Regions from separate parts of the Candidatus Pantoea communis genome, predicted to be linked through region 1. Evidence: predicted binding sites of a transcription regulator. Region 1 holds the regulator's gene; the other holds the start of a gene.
The links. Region 1 encodes LexA, which represses DNA repair genes until DNA is damaged. Its sites were predicted from a motif close to TNCTGTATGTACATACAGNA; they were not measured.
Positions count from the first base shown of each region.

Region 2: a site for LexA is predicted at 6,528-6,547, ahead of dinB (DNA polymerase IV). Genes of this name have one in related genera too.

Region 1 is NZ_VWXC01000009.1:153,629-161,799, reverse strand. Features, by position in the region: gene ubiC (chorismate lyase) at 1-124, shown strand, start outside; gene ubiA (4-hydroxybenzoate octaprenyltransferase) at 149-1,015, shown strand; gene plsB (glycerol-3-phosphate 1-O-acyltransferase PlsB) at 1,079-3,502, opposite strand; gene F3J37_RS13885 (diacylglycerol kinase) at 3,630-3,998, shown strand; gene lexA (transcriptional repressor LexA) at 4,104-4,718, shown strand; gene dinF (MATE family efflux transporter DinF) at 4,845-6,167, shown strand; gene F3J37_RS13870 (CsbD family protein) at 6,332-6,544, shown strand; gene zur (zinc uptake transcriptional repressor Zur) at 6,610-7,131, opposite strand; gene F3J37_RS13860 (conjugal transfer protein TraF) at 7,584-8,171, shown strand, end outside.
Region 2 is NZ_VWXC01000008.1:34,967-43,137, forward strand. Features, by position in the region: gene mtnA (S-methyl-5-thioribose-1-phosphate isomerase) at 1-173, opposite strand, end outside; gene mtnK (S-methyl-5-thioribose kinase) at 279-1,478, shown strand; gene fadE (acyl-CoA dehydrogenase FadE) at 1,519-3,963, opposite strand; gene lpcA (D-sedoheptulose 7-phosphate isomerase) at 4,207-4,785, shown strand; gene F3J37_RS12235 (class II glutamine amidotransferase) at 4,835-5,602, shown strand; gene dpaA (peptidoglycan meso-diaminopimelic acid protein amidase) at 5,573-6,316, opposite strand; gene dinB (DNA polymerase IV) at 6,560-7,615, shown strand; gene F3J37_RS12250 (sugar ABC transporter substrate-binding protein) at 7,689-8,171, opposite strand, start outside.

The DNA of each region.
Region 1 (8,171 bases):
CCCCGGCCAGGTGGATGATCTGTGGGGACGTCGCTCGCGCCTGCGTTTATCAGGCAAACCGCTGCTGCTAACTGAACTGTTTTTACCAGCGTCGCCGTTGTACCGCGCGCTGAATCAAGGATAAAGGATTGTGGAAAAAACCTTAACCATGACCAAATGGCAGGCTTATCGACGCCTGATGCGCATCGATAAACCGATTGGCACGCTGTTGCTGCTGTGGCCCACCATGTGGGCACTGTGGTTATCAGGCATGGCGGTGCCGCCTTTGTCTGTGCTGGTGGTATTTGTGCTCGGCGTCATTGTGATGCGTGCCGCGGGTTGCGTGATCAATGATTATGCGGACCGTAAGGTGGATGGTCATGTCAAACGGACCGCATCGCGTCCGCTGGCGAGCGGCGCGGTGACGGAGAAAGAGGCCAAAATCCTGTTTGTCGTGCTCGGGTTGCTGGCATTTGCGCTAGTGCTGACCATGAACCGTATGACGATTTTTCTGTCATTTGGTGGCCTGGCACTGGCGTGGGTCTATCCGTTTATGAAGCGCTACACCCATTTACCCCAGGTGGTATTGGGAGCGGCATTCGGCTGGGCGATTCCAATGGGTTGGGCGGCGGTTAGTGAGTCCTTACCTCTTGTTTGTTGGCTGGTGTTCTTCGCGAATATCTGCTGGACGGTGGCTTACGACACGCAATATGCGATGGTTGATCGTGATGACGACCTGAAGATTGGCGTGAAATCCACAGCGATTCTGTTCGGTCGTTTCGATAAGTTGATCATCGGCTTATTGCAGTTGGCCACGCTGGGGCTAATGGCGCTAGTCGGATTGATGTTGCATTTGAACGGGGCGTTTTACTGGTCACTGCTGGTGGCGGGCGGCTTCTTTGTGTATCAACAAAAGCTGATTGCTCAACGTGAACGCGATCCTTGCTTCCAGGCCTTTCTAAATAATAACTACGTTGGTCTGGTGCTGTTTATCGGCGTACTTCTCAATACTCAGCCATTTATTGACCTGTTTTAAGGGGTTGCTGCCATAAAAAAGGCGACCCGTTGAGGGTCGCCTTTCTGTTTTTTATGCCCGACGTTATTCGTGGGCTACAGCACTTTCAATGGTCAGACGGACATCACTGGTCACCAGCTCTGCCAGCATCTGCCACATAATGTGGGTGCGTTCCGCATCGGCATCGCCTGAATCACTGATGTAGCCTTCATCACGCAGTGACAGCACCAGCGCGGTAAACACCGCTTTGTCGAAGAACTCTGGCGCGTTAATGCCATGCAACACTGACAAACGCTGCGCCAGCGTGCGGCTCTCTTTCTCCAGCGTGCCGCGGTTAATCGTCGGCTTGGCACTCAGAATGGCGAAGGTGATGGCAAAACGCTGCAGCGTTTCACGGATACCGGCAGCCAGCAGTTGCAATGAACGATGGCGGGCCGGATTCATGCGTAACTGCCCATCATGCTCGGTAATCAGGCCTTGTCGCGCCATCTCAGCACAGAGGGCATTCAGCACGCCTGGCAGCTCTGCGTTATCCCAGCGCAGGAACAGCTCACTCTTCAGCATCGGGTAAACCAGACTCACCTGACGCAGCAGCTCCGCCTCACTGATCTCACGATGCTGCTGCACAATAGCGGCAATCAGCGATGGCATGACCAGCATGTGGTGGATGTTGTTGCGGTAATAGGTCATCAGGACGGCCTGTTCGCGCGGCAGAATGATGATATCGCCAATGCTGTCTTGTTCCGTCTCGAACTTGTTCATGCCCATGGCGTGATCAAGCAGCGCTTCAGCACTCATCTCCGGCACAGTCGCTTCCGGTGAATAAGGCACGTTACGCAGCAGCTGGGTGTAGCATTCCAGTTGCTCAATCAACTGCTCACGCGTCAGGGAACGCTGACGAGAAGCCAGCAGCGCGGTGACGCACAGGTTCATGGCGTTGGCGGCACCGGCTTCGTTAATACGCACCATCAGACGTGCCGCGATATCATTTACGGTCGGCGTCATCCATGCCGGGCGTTGTGGTTCAATCGGATCGATCGCATCACGCCATTCCGGCACGTTTTTGTTCAGATAGTTCATCAACGGCAGGGGTTCGCCGAAGTTAACGTAGCCCTGGCCAAGATTGCGCAGTTTACGTAACCCGCGCACCATCTGCAGGAAACTCTCTTTCTCTTTGGCCGCGCCACGTAACTCTTTGGCGTAAGTACCCACTTCCATGACGTGTTCATAGCCGATGTAGATCGGAACAAACGTAATCGGACGGCTACCGCCGCGCAACATGGCTTGCAAGGTCATCGACAGCGTGCCGGTTTTAGGATCCAGCAGTCGGCCCGTGCGCGAGCGCCCGCCTTCAACGAAATACTCGACTGAATATCCGCGGCTGAACAACTCGCCCAGATATTCACGGAACACCGTGGAATAGAGTTTGTTGCCCTTGAAGGTACGGCGAATAAAGAAAGCACCCAGACGACGGAAAATCGGACCTGCTGGCCAGAAGTTCAGGTTGATGCCGGCCGCGATGTGTGGCGGCACCAGCCCCTGATGGTAGAGCACGTAAGAGAGCAGTAGATAGTCCATGTGGCTGCGATGGCAGGGCACATACACAATCTCATGGCCATCTTGCGCCAGCTGACGGACTCGCTCGCCACCGTTGACGTTGATGCCCTGATAAAGGCGGCTCCACAGCCAGCCCATCACGCGGTCTGTGACGCGAATGGCCTCATACGAGAAGTTCGCTGCGACCTCTTCCATCATCTCAACAGCATTCTGCTGGGCTTTCTCGTGCGAGATTTTTTTGCTACGCGCTTCATCTTCAACCGCTTTTTCAATCGCTTTGGATTGCAGCAGCTTGTTGAACAGATCCTGACGCGCAGGCAGACGTGGGCCTACAGCAGCCAGGCGCTGACGCGCGAAGTGAATGCGAGCCACGCGTGCCAGCTTCTGGGCAATCGACTTATCCGTACCGTGCTCCGTCGCCATCTGGCGCAGGGAAACGGTCGGCGAGAAGCGCACAAAGCTGTCACGTCCGTGCCACAAAATGGCGAAGAATTTCTCTACACCATTAAGGATGCGCAGATGTGGCGTATCTTCTCCCTGGATTTCGCGTCCCGGCGCACGACCAAACATCACCGCCACCGGTAACATCTGTACGTCGAGATCAGGGTTACTGCGGTGCAAATCGAGATAGTCGTGGAATAGCTTCACCGACTCAGGATTGGCAACGAAATAGGGGAATACGCGTGGGCCATCATGAATAAACACGTGACGCGGCAGTAGCGTGCCGTCGATCTCCAGCGGAGCCAGCGGATCGGGCAGATCATGTTTCAGGCACTGTGCCCGAAGAGTGAGCAGGTCAGCCTTTGAATCATAAGGCAAAACATACATCACTGGACGAGTCGGATCGATCCCGTGTTCTGAGACAGGATCGGTCGGAATGACCTTACTCTTTACCAAAAAAGAGAGTGGTAAATTCAATAGTTTGTAATAAAGTTTACGCCAACCTGACATAGACAACTTAAAGCCTCTTGTTAGCAAAGCGCGGCAAGCATACCAGAAAGTGCAACGAAGATCTGTGGCTTACACGACCTCAGATAGCCCACATATTGACGCCAAATCACATCAAGGGTTCCAAAGCATGGCAAATAACGTCACCGGTATTCAAAGAATAGTGAATGCAGCCGGTTATTCCTGGCAGGGCTTGCGCGCCGCCTGGAAACATGAAGCCGCATTTCGTCAGGAAGCCATTGCTGCACTGGTGGCGATTGTGGTGGCTTGCTGGCTGGATGTTGATGCGATTTCCCGCGTACTGATGATTGGCTCCGTGGTGCTGGTGATCATTGTTGAAATCCTGAATAGCGCCATTGAAGCGGTGGTGGACCGCATTGGGCAAGAGCGCCATCCTTTAGCCGGACGAGCAAAAGATATGGGCTCAGCGGCGGTGTTGCTGGCTATCTTACTGGCTCTGTTTGTCTGGATCGCACTGCTCTGGTCGCATTTGCGATAGGCATTCCAGAATCTTCAAACCGCTGATTTTTCCCTCTGTTTTGGTTTTCATTTCGCCAATACCTGTATATACTCACAGCGACTGTATAAACAACCAGGGGGCGGGATGAAAGCGTTAACCACCAGGCAGCAACAGGTCTATGATCTGATTCGCGACCACATTAACCAGACCGGCATGCCGCCAACGCGTGCGGAAATTGCTGCGCAACTGGGTTTTCGCTCGCCCAATGCTGCGGAAGAACACCTGAAAGCACTGGCGCGTAAAGGCGTCATCGAGATTGTATCCGGCGCATCTCGCGGCATCCGCCTGCTAATGGAAGAAGAAGTCTCCGAAGGGTTGCCGCTGATCGGTCGCGTGGCCGCCGGTGAGCCGCTGCTGGCGCAAGAGCACATCGAAGCGCACTATCAGGTTGATGCCAATCTGTTTAAACCTACCGCCGATTTTCTGCTGCGGGTGAGTGGTATGTCGATGAAAGACATCGGGATTATGGACGGCGACTTGCTTGCCGTGCATAAAACCCAGGAAGTCCGTAATGGTCAGGTTGTGGTGGCGCGCATTGATGATGAAGTGACCGTCAAACGCTGGAAAAAGCAGGGTGCCATTGTGCATTTGCTGCCAGAAAACACCGAATTCCAGCCGATTGTGGTCGATACCCGTGAGCAGGCTCTGACCGTTGAAGGTTTGGCTGTGGGCATCGTACGTAACGGCGAATGGCTTTAATCTCTCATTGAATTCCCCCGCTGCGGTTGGTCGCTGTGCTGACCGCAGTCTGATACATTGATTTTCCTCTTCAGGCTGATTGCCGGTTAATGGTCCTATTGACCAGCGCAACAATGGAACGGGCGAATGCGGCTGTTTTCCTCTTCAGATAAAGCATTGTGGCGGCTGGCGCTGCCGATGATTCTCTCCAATATTACCGTTCCGCTGCTCGGTGTCGTCGATACGGCAGTGATTGGCCATCTCGATAGCCCCATTTACCTCGGTGGCGTGGCGGTAGGTGCAACGGCGACCAGTTTCATCTTTATGTTGCTGTTGTTCCTGCGCATGAGCACCACGGGTTTGACTGCGCAGGCGTTTGGCGCGAACGATAAAACCGCCTTAGCGCGGGCGTTGACGCAACCTCTGCTGATCGCCCTGGTGGCGGGCGTGCTGTTTTTATTACTGCGCGCGCCCTTCAGTTTGATCGCCGCCTCATTAATGGGCGGCAGCCCGGAAATGCAACACCAGGCACAAATTTTTATCAACATTCGCTGGCTTAGCGCACCGGCGACCTTAGCCAATCTGGTGATTTTGGGCTGGTTGCTTGGCGTGCAATATGCGCGAGCGCCGATGGTGCTGCTCATTGTCGGTAACCTGGTGAATATCCTGCTCGATCTCCTGTTTGTGCTGAAGCTTCACTGGGGCGTTGCAGGTGCGGCGGCGGCAACGGCGGTGGCAGAGTACGTCACGCTGGGTGTGGGGTTATGGATGGTGGTACGTGTGCTTAAGTTGCGCGGCATTTCTTTCAATCTGCTAAAACAGAGCTGGCGTGGTGATGCGGCACGCCTGTTCCGGCTCAACCGCGACATCATGCTGCGTTCGCTGATGGTGCAAATCTGTTTCGCGTCACTCACCTTGCTGGGCGCGCGTTTAGGGCCAGATGTTGTTGCGGTGAATGCCGTACTGCTGATGTTCCTGACGTTTACGGCCTATGCGCTGGATGGTTTTGCCTATGCCGTGGAGGCCTGCTCCGGTGAAGCGGTGGGGGCGCGAGATCGCAGTCGCTTATTACTGATTTGGCATGCTGCCTGCCGTCAGGCTGGTATCGTTGCCCTGGCGTTCGCAGCCATCTATGCGATAACCGGCCCCCAAATTGTGGCGTTGCTCACCTCGCTTGAGCCACTGCGAGAGATGGCCGATCGCTATCTTGGCTGGCAGGTGATTCTGCCGCTGATCGGTGTCTGGTGTTATCTGCTGGACGGTATGTTTATCGGCGCCACGCGCGGGCGCGAAATGCGCAACAGCATGGTGATGGCGGCAGTGGGTTATGGGCTTGCCTTACTGACACTCCCGTGGCTCGGCAATCACGGCTTATGGCTGGCGGTGACGGTGTTTCTTGCCTTGCGTGGCTTGACGCTCTGGTGGATGTGGCGACGTCACTGGCGACACGACAGCTGGTTCACTGTTTGAATAAGCGAAGCGTAACCTACAGATTATTCTGTATTTTTTTGCGTAATCCTATCTGGCTACTATAATTATCTCAAACGGCGCAATTGAGTAGCGCGTTGTGTGGGTGATTACCTGATTTATCAGGAGATCATCGCATCTCACTCAGGATGATGTGGAGGATTATGATGAACAAAGACGAAGCGAGCGGTAACTGGAAGCAGTTTAAAGGGAAAATGAAAGAGAAGTGGGGCAAGCTGACGGATGACGATATGACGGTCATCGAAGGTAAGCGCGATCAGCTTGTCGGTAAAATTCAGGAACGCTACGGCTACGCGAAAGACCAGGCCGAAAGCGAAGTGAAAGACTGGGAAAGTCACAATAAAGATTACCGCTGGTAACCGGAATTAAGGAAGATGCTCCTACCCCGCCGATCACCCGTCGGCAAGGCACAAGGAAGTGCCACTCACCCTTTTCTCACTCTCTTTTTCGTATCAATCTCATGATCGTGATCGCAGCTATCGTGAAGATTGCATGCTGCGACTTCTGCGCAGTTCTCGCACAAACCATGGGCTTCAATAACCGTGTGGCGCAATGAGAAACCGGCCTGATCGGCCAATCCCGAAATAATCTTTTCTACGCCCTGTGCGTGTTTTTCACTGACTGCCGCACAACCATCACACACCAGCATCACCGAAGTATGCGCAGGCTCGTCGAAATGGTGGCAAACCACATAACTGTTATTTGATTCGACACGATGAATAAAACCCTGCTCCAGCAGAAAATCCAACGCGCGGTAAATGGTCGGAGGTTTAGCCTGCGGCTCGCTGATGCGAAGTTGATCCAGCAGATCGTAAGCACTGATCGAACCATTCTGCTCAGCCATTAAACGCAACACTTCAGCGCGTTGAGTGGTCAGGCGCACGCCGCGGTCAAGGCAAAGGGATTCTGCCTGAGTAAGCAGTTGTGCGGGCGTGAGGTTTGACATAAATGTTCTCCAGGTTGCAGGCGATGTTATTTTATCACACAAACTTTTACCCTGCTGTGATTGCTTTTTACCCGGTTAAAGACCTGGAAAAATCCCGTTAATCAATAAATTAACTTAACCTTCCTGTTGTGCTGATAAAACTGCTCATTTCAGACCCTCTATGAGATCAGTCATATAGCGTAATTATCACGCTATTTTTGCTTTGCAACTCACCGGGTTAGCGTCTAAGGTTCAAAAGGTCTTAAGTAATATCTGGCATCAATTTAGGCTTTGTTCATTTTTCTGCATAACTAAACAGCAGAATGGTGTGGTTGTATCCAATTCTGCGAACAGCAGTGCTATTTCCTTTTAATTCACAGCAATGATGCGTTAGCCAGGGTTCAGAATAGCGGCTAACTAAACTGTTTCGTTTCTGAGTTATTCAGCGACATTTCAAAGGTGATGGCAGGCTCATGGTGAAGACATTATTCAGGCACAAAAAAGTAGCTTATCTTGTTGGTTTGAATGCAGTATTTCTTTCTTCTTCAGCTCTGGCAGCAGGTACATGGTATGACGCGCGTAACGATGCCATGGGTGGCACCGGCGTCGCTTCGTCAACCTGGAGTTCAGCGGTGCTGGCTAACCCGGCATTGATGACCAAAGCCAAACCTGAAGATAACGTCAGCGTCATATTCCCTTCAGCCGGTGTGCAGGTTACCGACAAAGACAAATTAATTAACAAAGTTGATGACATCACGGACAGTGTTGATCGCTACAAAAACGTGATCGACAACCTGACGTTTGCCGACTATTTAAGAGGTTATCCGGAATTAAAGGCTGCGGCTGGTGATATGGCTAATCAGCTGGATGACTTAAAGGGTGATAAAGCACACGGTACTGCGGGTGTCGCTTTTGCTGTCACTGTACCGAATGAAACACTGCCTTTTGCCTTTATTACCAAAGCCTACGGTACGGCCAGTGTGCAGGCTAACGTTGTGGACAGCGATATTACCTATCTGCGCGGTGTGGCTAACGGCACGGTGATCCCCGTGCCAGGCGAT
Region 2 (8,171 bases), on a different contig from region 1:
GCGGAAAGACCAATCAGCGGCGCACCGCGAACTCGCAGTGCATGGATATGATCGACCAACTGCGCCACAGTGTGCGCAGGCAGCCAGTTTTGTTGTTGTGGCAGTGCCTGCTGGTCGAGGATCCACAGCTGGTTATCGCGGACCTCTAGACTGGTGGTACGAAGTGTTTGCATGGTGTGAAATCCCTGTTGCGTTAATAGCGGCTATTGTGCCAACATGCGTGGCGGATGTATAGACGTCCAAACGGCTTATTACTATCGAATGTCGAGGAACAGGCAATGTCGCAATACCGTACCTTCACCGCTGCTGATGCGGTGGAATATGCTAAAAAATTTGGCGGTGTGGACGATCCGTCAGCGCTGGTGAGCGCAGAAGAGATCGGCGATGGCAATCTCAACCTGGTGTTCAAGATTTTCGATAACCTGGGACAGAGCCGTGTGGTGGTGAAACAGGCACTGCCCTATGTGCGTTGCGTGGGTGAGTCCTGGCCGTTAACGTTGGATCGCGCGCGCCTCGAAGCACAGACGCTGGTTGAACACTATAAACATTGCCCAGAGCACACGGTTAACGTCACCCATTACGATGCCGAACTGGCGGTGATGGTGATGGAAGATCTCTCCAGCCATCGCATCTGGCGCGGCGAGCTGGTGCAAGGAGCTTACTACCCTGAAGCGGGTCGTCAGCTGGGCGAATATCTGGCGCAGACGCTGTTCCATACTTCTGATTTTTTCCTGCATCCGCACAAGAAAAAGGCCGAAGTCGCGCGTTTCATTAACCCGGAAATGTGCGAAATCACCGAAGACCTGTTCTTCAACGATCCCTTTATCGATCACGAGCGTAATAAATACCCGGCGGCACTGGAGCCGCTGGTGGTCAGCCTGCGCACTGACGATGCGCTGAAAATCGCGGTGGCCGGGCTGAAGCACCGCTTCTTTGCGGATGCCGAAGCGCTGCTGCACGGCGATGTGCACAGCGGCTCCATCTTCGTGGCCGATGGTAGCCTGAAGGTGATCGATGCGGAGTTTGGCTATTTCGGTCCGATAGGCTTTGATGTCGGCAGCGCGATTGGCAATCTGCTGATTAACTACTGCTGCCTGCCGGGCCTGTTGGCCCCGCGTGAAGCGGCAGAAGGGCGCGAGCGTCGTCTGAGCGATGCGCATGAAGTCTGGACGCAGTTCTCCAGCCGCTTCCTCGAACTGGCACACGCCAACACTTCTGATGTGGCGCTGGCGTATCCGGGCTATGCGGAAGCCTTCCTGCGCAAAGTATGGAGCGATACCATTGGTTATTGCGGCACGGAACTGATTCGTCGCACCGTGGGCATGTCACACGTTGCCGATTTTAAACAGATTGCTGATGACACTATGCGTACCGAATGTATTCGTAGCTGCATTACCCTGGGACGTACGCTAATTCTGGCGGCAGATCATATTGCGGATGTCGATGCGTTAATCGCGCGGATTCGTCAGGCCGTATAAGCCTGACAAAAAAAAGCCTCCGTCAGGAGGCTTTTTCGTTTTATGCCGCTTCACTGGCGCGTGTGGCGCCTTTATCCTGCGGCTTCGGTGAGGCCAGTGCCTCCGGCACAAACTCATCGACGTTGATGGCTTTGAGACGGCTGGCTTCAGCGCGCGTCAGTACTTTGGCTTCGCTCTCATCAATCCAGCCCTCTTTCAACGCACGCTGTGCCAGCGCATCCAGACGGGTAAACGACAGATGTTTTTTCTGCTGCTGGCAAAGACGTTCATGAATCACTTCCGCTGCCATCACATCCTGCAGCGCCTGCTCCAGTTGGCCTGCTGGATTGTGTTCGCTTGGCGTCAGGTACATGCCACGGCCCAGCCGCGTACGGGTGGCTGACGGCAGTTGCAACAGCTTCGCCAGCTTGTGGTCCAGTTTGTCAGACGGTGCCGGGCAGTGTTTGCCACCGGCGAAAATCACCATGCGCAGCGCGCCTGCCACCAGGCGATTAGGGAAGTTACGCAGCAGGTCATCCATCGCCACTTCAGCCTGATGCAGCGCATCCTGCACGCCCCAGTGCACCAGCGGCAGATCGGCTTCATTGCGGCCTTCGTCGTCAAAGCGTTTCAGGGTGGCAGAGGCGAGATACATCTGGCTCAGCACATCCCCCAGACGTGCTGAGATACGTTCACGACGTTTCAGGCTGCCGCCTAACACTGCCATCGACACATCTGACAGCAGTGCCAGGTTGGCGCTCAGGCGATTGAGCTGCTGATAGTAGCGGCGGGTCACGTCGCGGGTTGGCGACGCGCTGGTGCGGCCTCCGGTTAAACCGAGCCACAGACTGCGCACTTTGTTGCTACCGACATGGCCAATATGGCTGAACAAGGCACGGTCAAAGGCCACCAGATCGTTTTTAGCCGCAGCGTTCATCTCTTCCAGCACCCATGGATGGCAGCGAATCGCGCCCTGGCCAAAGATGATCATGCTGCGCGTCAGGATATTGGCGCCTTCCACGGTAATCGCAATCGGTGCGCCCTGATAAGCCCGCGCCAGGAAGTTGTTGTCGCCCAGCATAATGCCTTTACCGCCGGCGATATCCATCGCATCGATAATGGCGCGCTGGCCGCGGTGGGTGCAGTGATATTTCACAATCGCCGACAGCACCGCCGGTTTTTCACCCAGCATAATGCCGCTAGTGATAAGTGTAGCCGCCGCATCCATCACGTAGGCGTTACCGGCAATGCGTGCCAGCGGTTCCTCGATGCCTTCCATTTTACCGATAGAGACTTTGAACTGACGACGGATATGCGCATAAGCACCGGTTGCCAGCGCAATGCTTTTCAGACTACCGGTCGAGTTGGAAGGCAAGGTGATGCCGCGACCGACTGACAGGCATTCAACCAGCATACGCCAGCCCTGACCGGCCATCGACGGGCCACCGATGATGAAATCGATCGGCACGAAAATATCTTTACCGCGTGTTGGACCGTTCTGGAACGGCACGTTAAGCGGGAAGTGGCGATGGCCAATCTCTACGCCCGGCGTTTGCGTCGGGATCAGGGCACAGGTAATGCCCAGCTCTTCCGTCTCACCCAGCAGATGATCGGGATCGGAGAGTTTAAAGGCCAGGCCAAGCACGGTAGCAATCGGTGCCAGCGTAATGTAACGCTTGTTCCATGTCAGGCGCATGCCCAGCACTTGCTGGCCTTGCCATTCGCCCATGCACACCACGCCAGTATCCGGAATGGCACCCGCATCCGAACCTGCTTCCGGGCTGGTCAGCGCGAAGCACGGAATTTCATCGCCGCGTGCCAGACGTGGTAAATAGTGATCTTTCTGCTCATCGGTGCCGTAATGCTGCAACAGTTCGCCTGGGCCGAGTGAGTTAGGTACACCCACGGTGATCGCCAGGATACCGGAAACGCCTGCCAGTTTTTGCAACACGCGCGCCTGAGCATAGGCGGAGAATTCAAGGCCGCCATACTCTTTCTTAATGATCATGGCGAAGAAGCGATGCTGCTTGAGATACGCCCACAGTTCCGGCGGAAGATCGGCCAGTTCGTGAGTGATCTGGAAATCATTCGCCATACGACAGGCTTCTTCGACCGGCCCCTCGAGGAAGGCTTGTTCCTCTTCCGTCAGTCGTGGCTGCGGATAGTTGTGCAGTTTCTGCCAGTCTGGCTTGCCACGAAACAGATCGCCTTCCCACCAGGTCGTACCGGCATCAATCGCTTCCTTTTCCGTACGCGACATCGGCGGCATCACTTTCTGGAAGCTGTACAGCGCAGGTTTGGAGAACATACTGCTACGCATGGCTGGCAGATTGAAGGGCAGCAGGATAATCGCCAGTGGCAGCAGCAGCCACGGCGTCCACAGGCCTGCAGCAGCCAGCCCGGCGGTCCATAGCAACAGGATTACGCTGCTGAGCCGCAGCGAAACTTGATGGTAAAAGAGGGCGCTAATGACAATCAGCGTCGCGACAATCGAGGCAAGCAACATAATGAACCGCTCCGTAAGTTGTAAGAGGTCTGACCTGTTATAAGGTAAGGTTTAGAGCAGTGACCGCTTTTTAGCAATCTGTTTACATCGCAATTACAACAGAACTCACAAAATCGCACTCTCTGGACACCAACAGAGCAGGAATGGCAAAGCCTGGGCCTTTTTCCCCGATGCAGGCGCTTTGCGGCTTTGTCCCATTCCGTTAAACTTGCAGAGTAAATCTTTCCTCTAAAGGACATCCCTATGTATCAGGACATTATTCGCTCAGAACTTAATGAAGCAGCCGATACGCTTAATAAATTCCTGAGTGACGAAGCGAACATTCACGCGATTCAGCGCGCGGCAGTCTTGCTGGCAGACAGCTTCAAAGCAGGGGGCAAAGTGCTCTCCTGTGGCAACGGTGGTTCTCACTGTGATGCGATGCACTTTGCTGAAGAGCTGACAGGGCGCTACCGTGAAAATCGTCCTGGCTACCCGGCGATTGCCATCTCTGATGTAAGCCACCTTTCCTGCGTCAGCAACGATTTTGGCTATGACCATGTGTTCTCGCGCTATATCGAAGCCGTAGGCCGTGAAGGCGACGTGCTGCTGGGCCTGTCCACTTCAGGTAACTCGGCGAACATCATCAAAGCGGTCGAAGCGGCACGCGCCAAAGGGATGAAAGTGATTACCCTGACCGGTAAAGATGGCGGCAAAATGGCAGGCACAGCGGATATCGAAATTCGCGTACCTCATTTTGGCTACGCTGACCGCATTCAGGAGATTCACATTAAAGTGATTCATATCCTGATGCTGCTGATCGAAAAAGAGATGGTTAAGTAATGACGCGTCACTCCTGCTCACGCGGGAGTGCTGACTTAAGGCGGTTGCTATGTGCGAATTGCTCGGGATGAGCGCCAATGTCCCCACGGACATCTGTTTCAGTTTTACCGGTCTGGTGCAGCGTGGCGGCGGAACCGGGCCACATAAAGATGGCTGGGGCATCACTTTCTATGAAGGAAAAGGGTGCCGCACATTCAAAGATCCTCAGCCCAGCTTTAACTCACCGATCGCCCGTTTGGTGCAGGAATACCCGATCAAATCACATTCCGTGGTCGCTCATATCCGCCAGGCGAATCGTGGTGAAGTGTCGCTGGAAAACACCCATCCGTTTACCCGTGAGCTGTGGGGACGTAACTGGACCTACGCGCACAACGGGCAGCTGAAAGGCTACAAACAGCTGGAAACCGGGACTTTCCGACCCGTTGGCGAAACGGACAGTGAGAAAGCGTTTTGCTGGATCCTGCATAAGCTGTCTGAGCGTTATCCGCGCACTCCGGGCAATTGGCCGGCGGTATTTCGCTACATTGCTGAGCTGGCGGCTGAGATGCGCGAGAAGGGTGTGTTTAACATGCTGCTGTCGGACGGTCGATATCTGATGGCGTTCTGCTCGACCAATCTGTATTGGATCACTCGTCGTGCGCCTTTTGGCAAAGCCAAGTTGCTTGATCAGGATGTAGAAATTGATTTTATGCAGCAGACAACGCCGAAGGACGTTGTGACGGTGATTGCGACACAGCCGCTGACAGGAAATGAAACCTGGCACCGAATAGTGCCAGGCGAGTGGGCATTATTTTGCCTGGGTGAGCGCCAGGAATGACTTCGAGGCAGCATCCGGTGTAGAAATCACCGGCGTGCTGTTCACCGCATATTGACCCGTCGTCGTCACATTAACCGTTGGCGGTATGTGGTACTTCTCAAAGTACGCATAACCCGGCTGCAGTTCACGCCAGAAGTTGATGTACGTTGAGTAGCGATGACGTTGCATGTTGCTATCGGTCATATGGAACGGATAGATATTGATCTGTACATCCTGCTGACCGTTGCGCAGCGCAGCGTTGACGTAGGTAAAGATCTCGTCCATTGATGCGTTGGTCATGGCGTAGCAGCCAATTGAGACGCAATCACCGTGAATCATCAAATAGTTACCGTCATAGCCTTTATCACGATCGTATTGATTCGGGAAGCCGGTATTAATCGCGCGGTAGAAACGGCTGTCCGGTTTTAACTGATTCAGCTTAACGTTATAAAACCCTTCCGGACTTTTAAAATCGCCCTGACGACGCTTAGGCCCTAATCCGCCAGAGAAATTACAAATGCGATAGCTGTCCAGCAGACGATATTCATTACCGATTTTGCCGTACAGTTCCAGCGTACGCTCTTCCTTGAAGATCTGAATAAAAACAGGAGTGCCAAGTAATTGTTTCTTTAACTCTTTGCTCACCGGTGCCGACAGTTGCGTTGGCTCTGGCGAAATGGCCCAGCTAAGGACTGGCATAAGAATCATCGCAAGCCACAATGCGATTCTGCCCATTCTGTGTGTACCTTGAAGTGAAGAGAGACGATGACGCTGAGCGTCTTGGTATTGCATTATCGGAAATATCCGCTACCGCAGCGCAACATTAACATTGTCTGAGGTTTAATCAAGACAGTCTCCGTGAAAATGGTGCAATCCTAAAGGGATTACGACCAGAATTTTGTAAACTTTAATTCATCGCTCAACAAATATTGCCGAAGTTTTTTACTGCTGTATACTTATCCAGTGCTCGGAGGGCGTATGCGCAAAATCATTCATGTCGATATGGACTGCTTTTTCGCGGCCGTTGAAATGCGCGACGATCCTTCATTAACGGATATACCTATCGCCATTGGCGGCAGCCGGGTGCAGCGTGGCGTCATCAGCACTGCCAACTATCCCGCGCGCAAATATGGCGTGCGCAGCGCGATGCCGACGGCAATGGCGCTCAAGCTCTGCCCGCATCTGAAATTACTGCCTGGACGCTTCGATGCCTATAAAGAGGCGTCACGCCAGATACGCGATATTTTCGCACGCTACACCCCATTGATTGAGCCCTTATCACTGGATGAAGCGTATCTGGATGTCACTGACAGTGAACATTGTCAGGGTTCGGCCACACTGATGGCGCAGGCAATCCGTGCCGATATCCTGCGTGAAACCGGACTAACCGCCTCTGCTGGCATCGCGCCGATCAAATTCCTCGCCAAGATCGCCTCAGATTTGAATAAGCCCAACGGGCAATACGTCATTACACCGCAAGTGATGCCGGACTTTTTACTGACGCTACCGTTGAGCAAAATTCCTGGCGTAGGAAAAGTGGCGACCAAAAAACTGGAAGAGATGGGACTGCGCACCTGCGCCGATGTGCAGAGAGCCGATCTCGCCTTGCTGCTGAAGAGATTTGGTAAATTCGGCCGCGTGCTCTGGGAGCGCAGCAACGGCATTGATGAACGCGATGTGGTGGTGGAGCGCGAACGCAAGTCGCTCGGTGTCGAACGCACATTGATGGAGGACATCCACAACTGGGAGCAGTGTCTGGCAATCATTGATTACCTCTATGCTGAGCTGGATCGACGCCTGACAAATATCCGTCCCGACAAGCAAATCGCGCGTCAGGGCGTGAAGCTCAAATTTAATGATTTCCAGCAGACCACGCAGGAGCATGTCTGGCCGGTGTTGAACAAGGATGACATGATCGCAGTGGCGCGGCAGGCATGGGATGAAAGGCGTGCCGGGCGCGGCGTGCGGTTGGTGGGATTGCATGTGACGCTGGTGGATCCGCAATTGGAGCGGCAGCTAGTGTTGGGTTGGTAAAACCTTGAGTATGGCCTTGGCTATCATCCTGGCGGCTTGAAGCGCCGCCAGGATGCCCTATTCGGCCACTGAATTACTTCTTAGCGTTCTTCGCTTCCAGCGTGGCAAACCACGGCGCAACAAAATCGTTGTTCACACCCCAGCCTGGAATAATCTTGTTCAGGGTTGCTACGTTAATCGCCCCTTGCTGGCTATTCAGCAACTGCTGCGAAATGGAAGAGGCTTTGAATTCGTAGCTTGCCGGAGTAGCTTCACCCGCGATTTTATTGGCCACTAAGCGCATATTGACCGCACCGATGGTTTTTGGATCGACCGCGACCGTCTGCACCCATGGGCTGTTCTTCTCATGCATCAACTGCAAGTCCTGGTTGGACACGTCAATACTGTAGATTTTGATTTCAGTACGACCATTCTCTTGTAGCGCTTTATAAGCACCCTGACTGAACGCATCCCACGACGCCCAAATCGCATCTATTTTACCTTTTGGATATTTTGCCAGGATCGCACCCACTTTGTTGGCGGTGTCGCCCTGTACATCGGTAGAAACTGCGCCAAT